2 regions of the Delftia sp. GW456-R20 genome follow, and region 1 is predicted to be linked to the other one. Evidence: predicted binding sites of a transcription regulator. Region 1 holds the regulator's gene; the other holds the start of a gene.
The links. Region 1 encodes FNR, which switches genes on or off when oxygen is low (the NO sensors DNR and NnrR bind a similar motif). Its sites were predicted from a motif close to TTGATNNNNATCAA; they were not measured.

Region 1 (4,187 bases):
TTGCTCAACGGCACCAGAGGCTGGGCTTGTAGATCAGGTCCATCCACAGCGCCCAGACGGCCACGCCCACCAGCATCAGGCCGGCCAGGCGCGTGCCCCATTCGGCGCGCAGACCGTTCAGGCGCTGCCGGCCCAGCCGCCACAGCCAGGGGCCGGCCACCAGCCACAGCCCGCTGCCCACGCCAAAGGCCGCCATGGCCAGCGCGCCCTGCAACGGGCCGCCGCTGAGCGCGGCGACCAGCACGGCCGAATACAGCAGTCCGCAAGGCATGAGCGCCCAGGCATAGCCTGCCGCCAGCGTGCCGCCCGGCGCCGACACCCAGGGCTGCACGCGCCGCCAGGCGGCGCGGCCAGCAGACTCCAGCCAGGCGGGCTGGCGGGCCTGCACCATCATGGCCAGGCCCCAGGCCATCACGGCGACATGGGTCAGCGTCCAGAACGGCTGCAGCGCCGTGGTCTGGCTGGTGAGCCAGGACAGGCTCTCCATGGCCAGGGCCGAGGCAGCGCCCAGGCTGGCATAGCCGGCCAGACGGCCGCCGTGGAACAGCGCCGTGCGCAGCCACAGCCGGCTTTGCAATCCATGCACGGCCACCACCTGCGAGCCGCCGCCCTGCCCCGCCCCGCCCGTGACCACGCCGCAGGGCGCAGCGCACATGGCAAGGCAATGGGGCCCGCCGACGAGCCCCATGATCAAAGCGGTCCAGAGCAGCGACAACAGCATGGGGCCTAGATGATCCTCGAAAACCGCGCCCGGTTCTTGTCCGCCTGCAGATATCGGTCAAACAGCATGGCTACGCCGCGCACGAAGTACCAGCCCATGGGCGTGACCTGGAAGCCCTCGTCGCTGATCTGCACCAGGCCCTTGGCCTGCAAGTCCTCCAGGGCCGCCATCTCGGGCGCGAAGTACTCGCGAAAGCCCAGCAGCCAGGCCTGCTCCATGGGCTCGAACAGCACGGCGCCCTGACACATGATGGCCATGATGACGGCGCGGCGCACCAGGTCGTCGCGCGACAGCGCCAGGCCCCGCACCACGGGCAGGTGGCTGGCGTCGATGGCGTCGTAGTACTCCTCCAGCGTCTTGGCGTTCTGGCTGTAGCTGGCACCCACCTTGCCGATGGCCGACACGCCCAGCGCAATCAGGTCGCAGTCGGGCTGGGTGCTGTAGCCCTGGAAGTTGCGGTGCAGCCGGCCCTGGCGCTTGGCCACGGCCAGCGAGTCCTCGGGCAGGGCGAAGTGGTCCATGCCCACATAGACATAGCCACCGTCCATGAACGCGGCGATGGAACGCGACAGCATGGCCAGCTTGTCGGCCCCCTGGGGCAGATCCTCGGCCGCAATGCGCCGCTGCGGCTTGAAGCGCTCGGGCAGGTGGGCATAGGCATAGAGCGCGATGCGGTCGGGCCGCAGCGCGTTGACCTGGGCCAGCGTGCGCTCGAAGGATTCGGGCGTCTGCTTGGGCAGGCCGTAGATCAGGTCCACGTTGATGGAGGCAAAGCCCAGCTGCCGCGCGGCCGCCACCAGCTCGAACACCTGCTCGGCCGGCTGCACGCGATGAACCGCGATCTGCACCTGTTCGTCAAAGTCCTGCACGCCGAAGCTCAGGCGGTTGAAGCCCAGCTCCTTGAGCACGGCCAGGCGCTCGACGCTGACGGTGCGCGGATCGACCTCGATGGAGTACTCGCCACCCGGCTCCAGCTTGAAATGCTCGCGCAACAGGCCCATCAGCGTGCGCAACTCGTCGTCGGAGAAGAAGGTGGGCGTGCCGCCGCCCAGGTGCAGCTGGCTGACGGTCTGGCCCTTGCCGCAATGGGCCGTATGCAAGGCCATCTCGCGCGCCAGGTAGTCCAGGTAGACGGCGGCGCGATCGTGGTGGCGCGTCACGATCTTGTTGCAGGCGCAGTAGTAGCAAAGCGACTCGCAAAAGGGCACGTGCACATACAGCGACAAAGGCGTGGCACGCGCTGCGGTACTCGATTTGCGTTGTTGCAGCGCCAGGATATAGTCCTCTGCACCAAAGGCCTCGACAAAGCGGTCGGCGGTAGGGAACGAGGTGTATCGGGGCCCCGGTACGTCAAAGCGACGCAGCAGCTCTGGGGTGACAGCGGTCATGGGTTTTTTCCTCTAATACCTCGACTGTGCCGCAGCACATCGGTCATGTCCTTGACTCATATCAAGAGTTGTTTGAGGGACTGCTGCGACAATTTGATCCAACTCATCGCAATCCACGAGGTCACCGCCGGCACGCTGTGTGCCGCTGATGTTTATCACTCCATGAACCTTCAGACCATCAAAGCCTCCTGCTCCAACTGCAACCTGCGCGAACTGTGCATGCCCATGGGCCTGGATGCCGAGCAGATGCAGCGCATCGACGACATCGTGGCCACGCGCCGCAAGGTCAAGCGCGGAGGCCTGCTGTTTCGCAACGGCGAGACATTCACCTCGCTGTACGCCATCCGCACCGGCTTCTTCAAGACCTGCGTGGCCACCGAGGACGGACGCGACCAGGTCACAGGCTTTCAGATGGCCGGCGAGATCATCGGCCTGGACGGCATCGTCAACGACCACCACACCTGCGATGCCGTCGCGCTGGAAGACGCCGAAGTCTGCGTCATGCCCTTCGACAAGCTGGAAGACCTGTCGCGCGAGGTCACGGCCCTGCAAAACCATGTGCACAAGGTCATGAGCCGCGAGATCGTGCGCGAGCACGGCGTGATGCTGCTGCTGGGCAGCATGCGCGCCGAAGAGCGCCTGGCCGCCTTCGTGCTCAACCTGGTGCAGCGCCTGCATGCGCGGGGCTTTTCCAAGTCGGAACTGGTGCTGCGCATGACGCGCGAGGAAATCGGCAGCTACCTGGGCCTGAAGCTGGAGACGGTGAGCCGCACCTTCTCCAAGTTCGCGGACGACAACATCATCGAGGTGCGCCAGCGCCATCTGCGCATCCTGGACACGGAGGCGCTCAAGCGCATCGTCAACAGCCAGCAGTGCCAGTGAGGCCGCAAGGGCGGCAAGCATTCATCCGCCAATGAACAAGGCCCGCGACAGCGGGCCTTGTTCATTGCAGCGGGCTCTCGCTCAGTCCCGCCCCAGCCCCTGCATGGCCAGGTCCGGGTCGGGCTCGGAGACCACGCCGTCGTTGAGATCGCGGGCCGATCGGCCCAGCATGGTGGTCATCAGGCTGGAGAGCATGGTCACGCCCCAGAAGGCGAAGAAGGCCAGCGTGTAGATGCCCTGGCGCGACCAGCCCAGGTCGCCGAGCCAATGCAGCTCCAGCGGGTCCACAAAGGCAAAAACCAGCATCTCCATCACGGCGGCTGCCAAAAAGGCAGGCCAGGCAATCCACATCCAGCGTTGGGCCAACATCAGCGATCTCCTTGTGCTGTCGAGGGGGCGCCTTCATTGTGCGCCGCGCCAACGCATGGCGCCAAGCCCCGCAGCGCCCTGCACGCCTGTAGGAAACCCTCACCCGTCGCGCATGCCGGAGATGCGATCCGCCATGCAAAAAGGCCGCGACTGCGGCCTCTTGCAGGGGTGCACGGCGATCAGCGGTCCGTGGGGTGATCGTGCGCGGGCGTGGCCGCATGGTTGCGGCCGGTGACGGCGGGCGCCATGCTCTTGGGCACTTCGCGCACGCCATCGGCACGCTCGTTGATCGTGATGCCGTTGCGGTAGTAGTCGGGGTCGATCACGGGATCGGCGCCATTGATGGCGATGATGGCCGTGATCACGGCAGCGACCACCACGGCCGCCGGGCCGGCCACCACCAGCCAGACATGGCCGAACTTCCACCAGGGCTTGCCGGCGTCGGGGTGCGAGGGAGCCTGCGCGGGCGCGGACACTGCGGGACTGGAAGACATGGGAAACCTCTTTCTTTCAGGCGGCAGGCGCGGACCGTGCCACGCCTGCCAGGAACATCACCGGGGCACCAGGAAGACGGCCTTTTCGGACGCGCGTCCCGCGCCCGAATGCACGGCATCGATATCGAAGAATACGGTGTGCGAGCCCGGCTCGGCCGAACCGTAGGGAATCTGCAGTCGCGCCGCAATGCCGCGCGTCTCGGCCGGGCCGACCTCGACTTCCTGCTCGGACGCCAGCTCCAGCCCATCGAGGCCATGGGCGCTGATGCGGTAGCGCTGGGCCTGCTCGGTGGCATTCATGATCTGCAGGCGGTAGACATTCTCCAGCTTGCC
Region 2 (4,187 bases), on a different contig from region 1:
CTGGCCGGCATCGAGGTCGCGCACTGCCTGCACGAAAACGGCATCGCCCTGCAGCACCCGTTCGAGGTGATCGACTTCCTGTCCGAAGAACCCAGCGACTACGGCATCTCCTGCATAGGCAGCCGCGCGCTGTCGGGCAAGCTGGACGCCGCCATGCTGGCCGCCCGCAACCCCGAGGGCGAAACCCTGGCCGAAGGCATGCGCCGCATCGGCGCGCGGCCCGAGGCGCTGGACCGCCCGCTGCGCAGCGCCGGCGGCACGGCCGCCTTTGTGGAACTGCACATAGAGCAGGGCCCGGTGCTGGAGCAGCGCGGCCTGCCCATCGGCGTGGTGACGAACATCGTGGGCATACGCCGCGTGAGCTTCACCGTGCGCGGCCAGGCCGACCACGCAGGCACCACGCCCATGGACATACGCCAGGACGCGCTGGTGGGCGCGGCGCGCATCATCGATGCAGCCAACCGCAAGGCCGCCGCGCTCAGCGGCCAACCTCACTATGTGGTGGCCACCGTGGGCCGGCTATCGCTCACGCCCAATGCCTCCAATGCCGTGCCCGGCCTGGTCGAGATGATGATGGAAGTGCGCAGCGACCACGCCGGCGTGCTGGAGCGCTTCCCCGAGGAACTGCTGGCCGAAGTCCTGCCCGGCCTGGCCGCCTTGCGCGTGCGTGCCGAGATGGCCGACGTGAGCCGCTCCCAGCCCACGGACTGCTCCGCGCCCGTCATGCAGGGCGTGGAGCAGGCCTGCGCAAACCTGGGCTACGCCCACATGCGCATGCCCAGTGGCGCCGGCCATGACGCCGTCTACATGGCGCCCACCGGCCCCATGGGCATGATCTTCATCCCCTGCCTCCACGGCCGCAGCCACGCGCCCGAGGAATGGATAGAACCCGCCCAGCTGCTGGACGGCACCCGGGTGCTGTACGAGACGGTGCGCGTGCTGGACAGGCAGTTGGCGCAGGCCTGAGCGCCTGGCCTGCGGCCAGGCACCAAGGCGGCATAAAATAGCCCGCTTCCCTCTGGAGCAGGCACAAGCTGCTCCTTGGTGGAAGCCCCTGTGGCACAGATTGCGGAAATCCGCCCAAATAGCGGGTTTCCCAATGCAAGATGGCGGAACCACCCTCCCCGATCATCGACAACCCACCGCATGGGCGGCCCGGCACTGCCGGTCCGCTGCGAGAGGGTTGCACCGCCCCATCAGACCCTGGAGTTTCTTCTTTCATGTTCCGCCAACTGATCACCTGCACCGCCGTGGCCGCCGCCATGGGCCTGAGCTTTTCCGCAGCCGCCCAAGGTGCGGCTGCCGACTATCCGAACAAGCCCGTGCGCATGATCGTGCCCTTCCCGCCCGGCGGCGGCACCGACATCCTCGCGCGCGTGGTGTCCAACAAGCTCACCGAAGTCAGCAAGTGGACCGTGGTGCCCGACAACCGCGCGGGCGCAGGCGGCACCATCGGCATCACCGAGGCCGCCAAGGCAGCGCCCACGGGCTACGACATGGTCATGGGCCAGAAGGACAACGTGGTCCTGGGCCCCTACCTCTACAAGAACCTGCCCTGGAACCCGGTCAAGGACCTGGTGCCCGTGGCCCACGTGGCCTACACGCCCATCGTGATCGCCACCAGCGTGAACTCGCCCTACAAGACCCTGGCCGACATCGTGGCCGCTGCCAAGCAGCACCCGGGCAAGGTGACCTACGGCTCGCCGGGCAATGGCACCAGCATCCACATCTCGGGCGTGCTGCTGGAGAAGGCGGCGGGCATCCAACTGGTGCACGTGCCCTACAAGGGCTCCAACCCGGCCCTGATGGACGCGCTGGCCGGCAACGTGGACCTGCTGGTGTCCTCCGTGCCCTCGGCCATCGGCCAGATCAAGGCCGGCAAGCTGCGCGCCATCGCCGTGACCTCGGCCAAGCGCTCGTCCTCGCTGCCCGACACGCCCACGCTGGCCGAATCGGGCCTCAAGGGCTTTGACGTGAGCACCTGGTACGGCCTGTTCATGCCCAAGGGCACGCCCACGGCCGTCGTGACCAAGGTCAACGCCGAAGTGAACAAGCTGCTGGCCATGCCCGAAGTGCGCGACGCCATCCAGACCCAGGGCGCCGAGCCCCAGTCCATGAGCGTGGCCGACTTCGACAAGATGTTCCAGGCCGACTTCAAGCAGTCCAAGCAGATCGTCGAGTCCTCGGGCGCCAAGATCGAGTGACATGCCTGCGGTGCCAGGGCTGCATGCCCGGCACCGCCTGCAATGGCCAACGCCGCATTTCATTGATGCAGATCAGCCTGATCTGCATCAAGGAGCTATGTGACAGTCCCGTGAATACTTCTCTGGAAATCACCGAATTCCTGGAGAACGTCATGGCATTGCTGGTCTGGGTCCCCGAGCTGGACACCGGGATTGCAGAAATCGACCGGCAGCACCGCCGCATCGTCGATTACATCAACAAGCTCTACGAGCTGCGCTCCTCGCCCGACCGCGAGGCCCTGGGCGATGTCATCGGCGAGATGATCGACTACACCGTCTCGCACTTCGTGTTCGAGGAAAGCCTGATCGAGAGCGCCGGCTACATGTTCGCCGGCCCGCACAAGAAGGTGCACGAGCTGTTCACGCGCCGCGTGATCGAGATGCAGACCCGCTTCGATGCGGGCGAGGACGTGGCCGCCGAGCTGCACGGCATGCTCTCGCGCTGGCTGTTCAACCACATCCGCAACGAAGACACCGGCTACGTGGACTCGGCCAAGGCCTATCTGCGCATGGCGCGCGAGTCCAGTCCTGCCGCCGAGAAGGAAAGGCTCAAGAACGAAGTGCTGCAGGAGCTGGAACTGCAGCGCAAGAAAAAGGGCTGGCTGGCACGGCTGCTCAATCGCTGAGCGCCCTCTCCCCCTGCAGCGCACCAACAAAAACGGCTCCCGAGGGAGCCGTTGACGTTTCACCCGGCGAAGGGCCGAGCGGCCCGGTGATTACTCGCGCACCACCAGCACCGGCACGCGCACGGCGCCCAGCACGCGCTGGGTCACGCTGCCCAGCATCAGCTTTTCCAGGCCACGGCGGCCTTGCGAGCCCATGATGATCAGGTCGGCGCCCGTGCTCTCGAGCACGCGCACGATGCCTTCGTGCACCGCATGGCCCTCGCCCACCACGGTGGTGGCGGTGATGCCGGCCTCGTCGGTGATCTTCTTGACGGCGTCCAGCGTGGTATTGGCCTCGGCCGTGGCCGCGCTCAGGTACTGCGACTGGCCGTAGGCGAAGTCGGCGCCCACGCCCGTGAACGGATAGGGGTCCACCACGTAGACCGCCGTCAGCGTGCTGCCAAAGGCCTTGGCCAGCTCCACGCCCTTGTGTACCGCCAGCATCGAGCTGTTGGAGCCGTCCACGGGAACCAGGATGTGCTTGAACATGCGTTTTCTCCTTTGTGCTTGGCCGCCGTCAACAATCGGGGGCGGCCGGGTCGATGAACCAAAGTGTGCGCCCATCATGCGCCAGCGTCTTGAGCTGCATCAATCCTTGCGGCGACGCGTCAGCTCCGAGCCCTGGAAACCCTGGCGGCGATAGGTCAGCACCAGGGTATCGCGCACGCCGCCCGGCTGCTCGGGCTGGATGGGCGTGGTCTCGTGGATCATGCGGGCATCGTCCAGCAGCATCACCGACCAGGGCTCGGTCAGCGTGAAGCGCTGGCCGCTGGGGCCCGTGGCCTCGAAGATGCGTGTCTCGCCGCCCTTCACGCCCTCGCGCCCGACCAGGATCACGGCCACCAGGTCCACGCCGTCGCGGTGCGCGCCTTCGGGCGTGGGCCGGCCAATGCCGTCCGTGGTGTCGATGCGGAACTGGTGGGACTCGATGAACCAGCGCTCGTGCTGCACATCATCGCCCTGGGCGCAGAACACCTGGTCGGACAGGCCGGCCAGCGCCAGCAGCAGCCGGCTCCAGGTGGCGCTTTGCGCCGTGGCGTCGCGCATGGGATCGAACATGCGCAGCATGCCGCCATGCAGGGCGTTGTATTCCACCGGCTGCCAGTGCGCGCGGTGCTCCACCTGCTGCAGCCCGTCCTGCCCGGCGATGAAGCAGGAATGGCGGCGGCGCCGGTAGCGCCCGCCGTCCTTCAGGAAGGCATCGGGCGGCAGCTGGGCCCAGTCGGCATCGAGCGCATGCAGCTCGGTCAATGACACGCCTGCCCAGGCCGCGAATTCA

Region 2: the regulator FNR is predicted to act here: its motif matches at 2,267-2,280, upstream of A4F85_RS02950 (bacteriohemerythrin).

The regions. Positions count from the first base shown of each region.
Region 1 covers NZ_LWCN01000004.1:1,310,784-1,314,970, forward strand. Annotated here, with positions in the region: gene A4F85_RS11260 (sulfite exporter TauE/SafE family protein) at 5-721, opposite strand; gene hemN (oxygen-independent coproporphyrinogen III oxidase) at 727-2,109, opposite strand; gene fnr (fumarate/nitrate reduction transcriptional regulator Fnr) at 2,272-2,991, shown strand; gene A4F85_RS11275 (hypothetical protein) at 3,073-3,360, opposite strand; gene A4F85_RS11280 (FixH family protein) at 3,540-3,854, opposite strand; gene ccoG (cytochrome c oxidase accessory protein CcoG) at 3,912-4,187, opposite strand, start outside.
Region 2 covers NZ_LWCN01000003.1:358,151-362,337, forward strand. Annotated here, with positions in the region: gene A4F85_RS02940 (Zn-dependent hydrolase) at 1-966, shown strand, start outside; gene A4F85_RS02945 (Bug family tripartite tricarboxylate transporter substrate binding protein) at 1,221-2,204, shown strand; gene A4F85_RS02950 (bacteriohemerythrin) at 2,315-2,869, shown strand; gene A4F85_RS02955 (universal stress protein) at 2,960-3,397, opposite strand; gene A4F85_RS02960 (2OG-Fe dioxygenase family protein) at 3,497-4,187, opposite strand, start outside.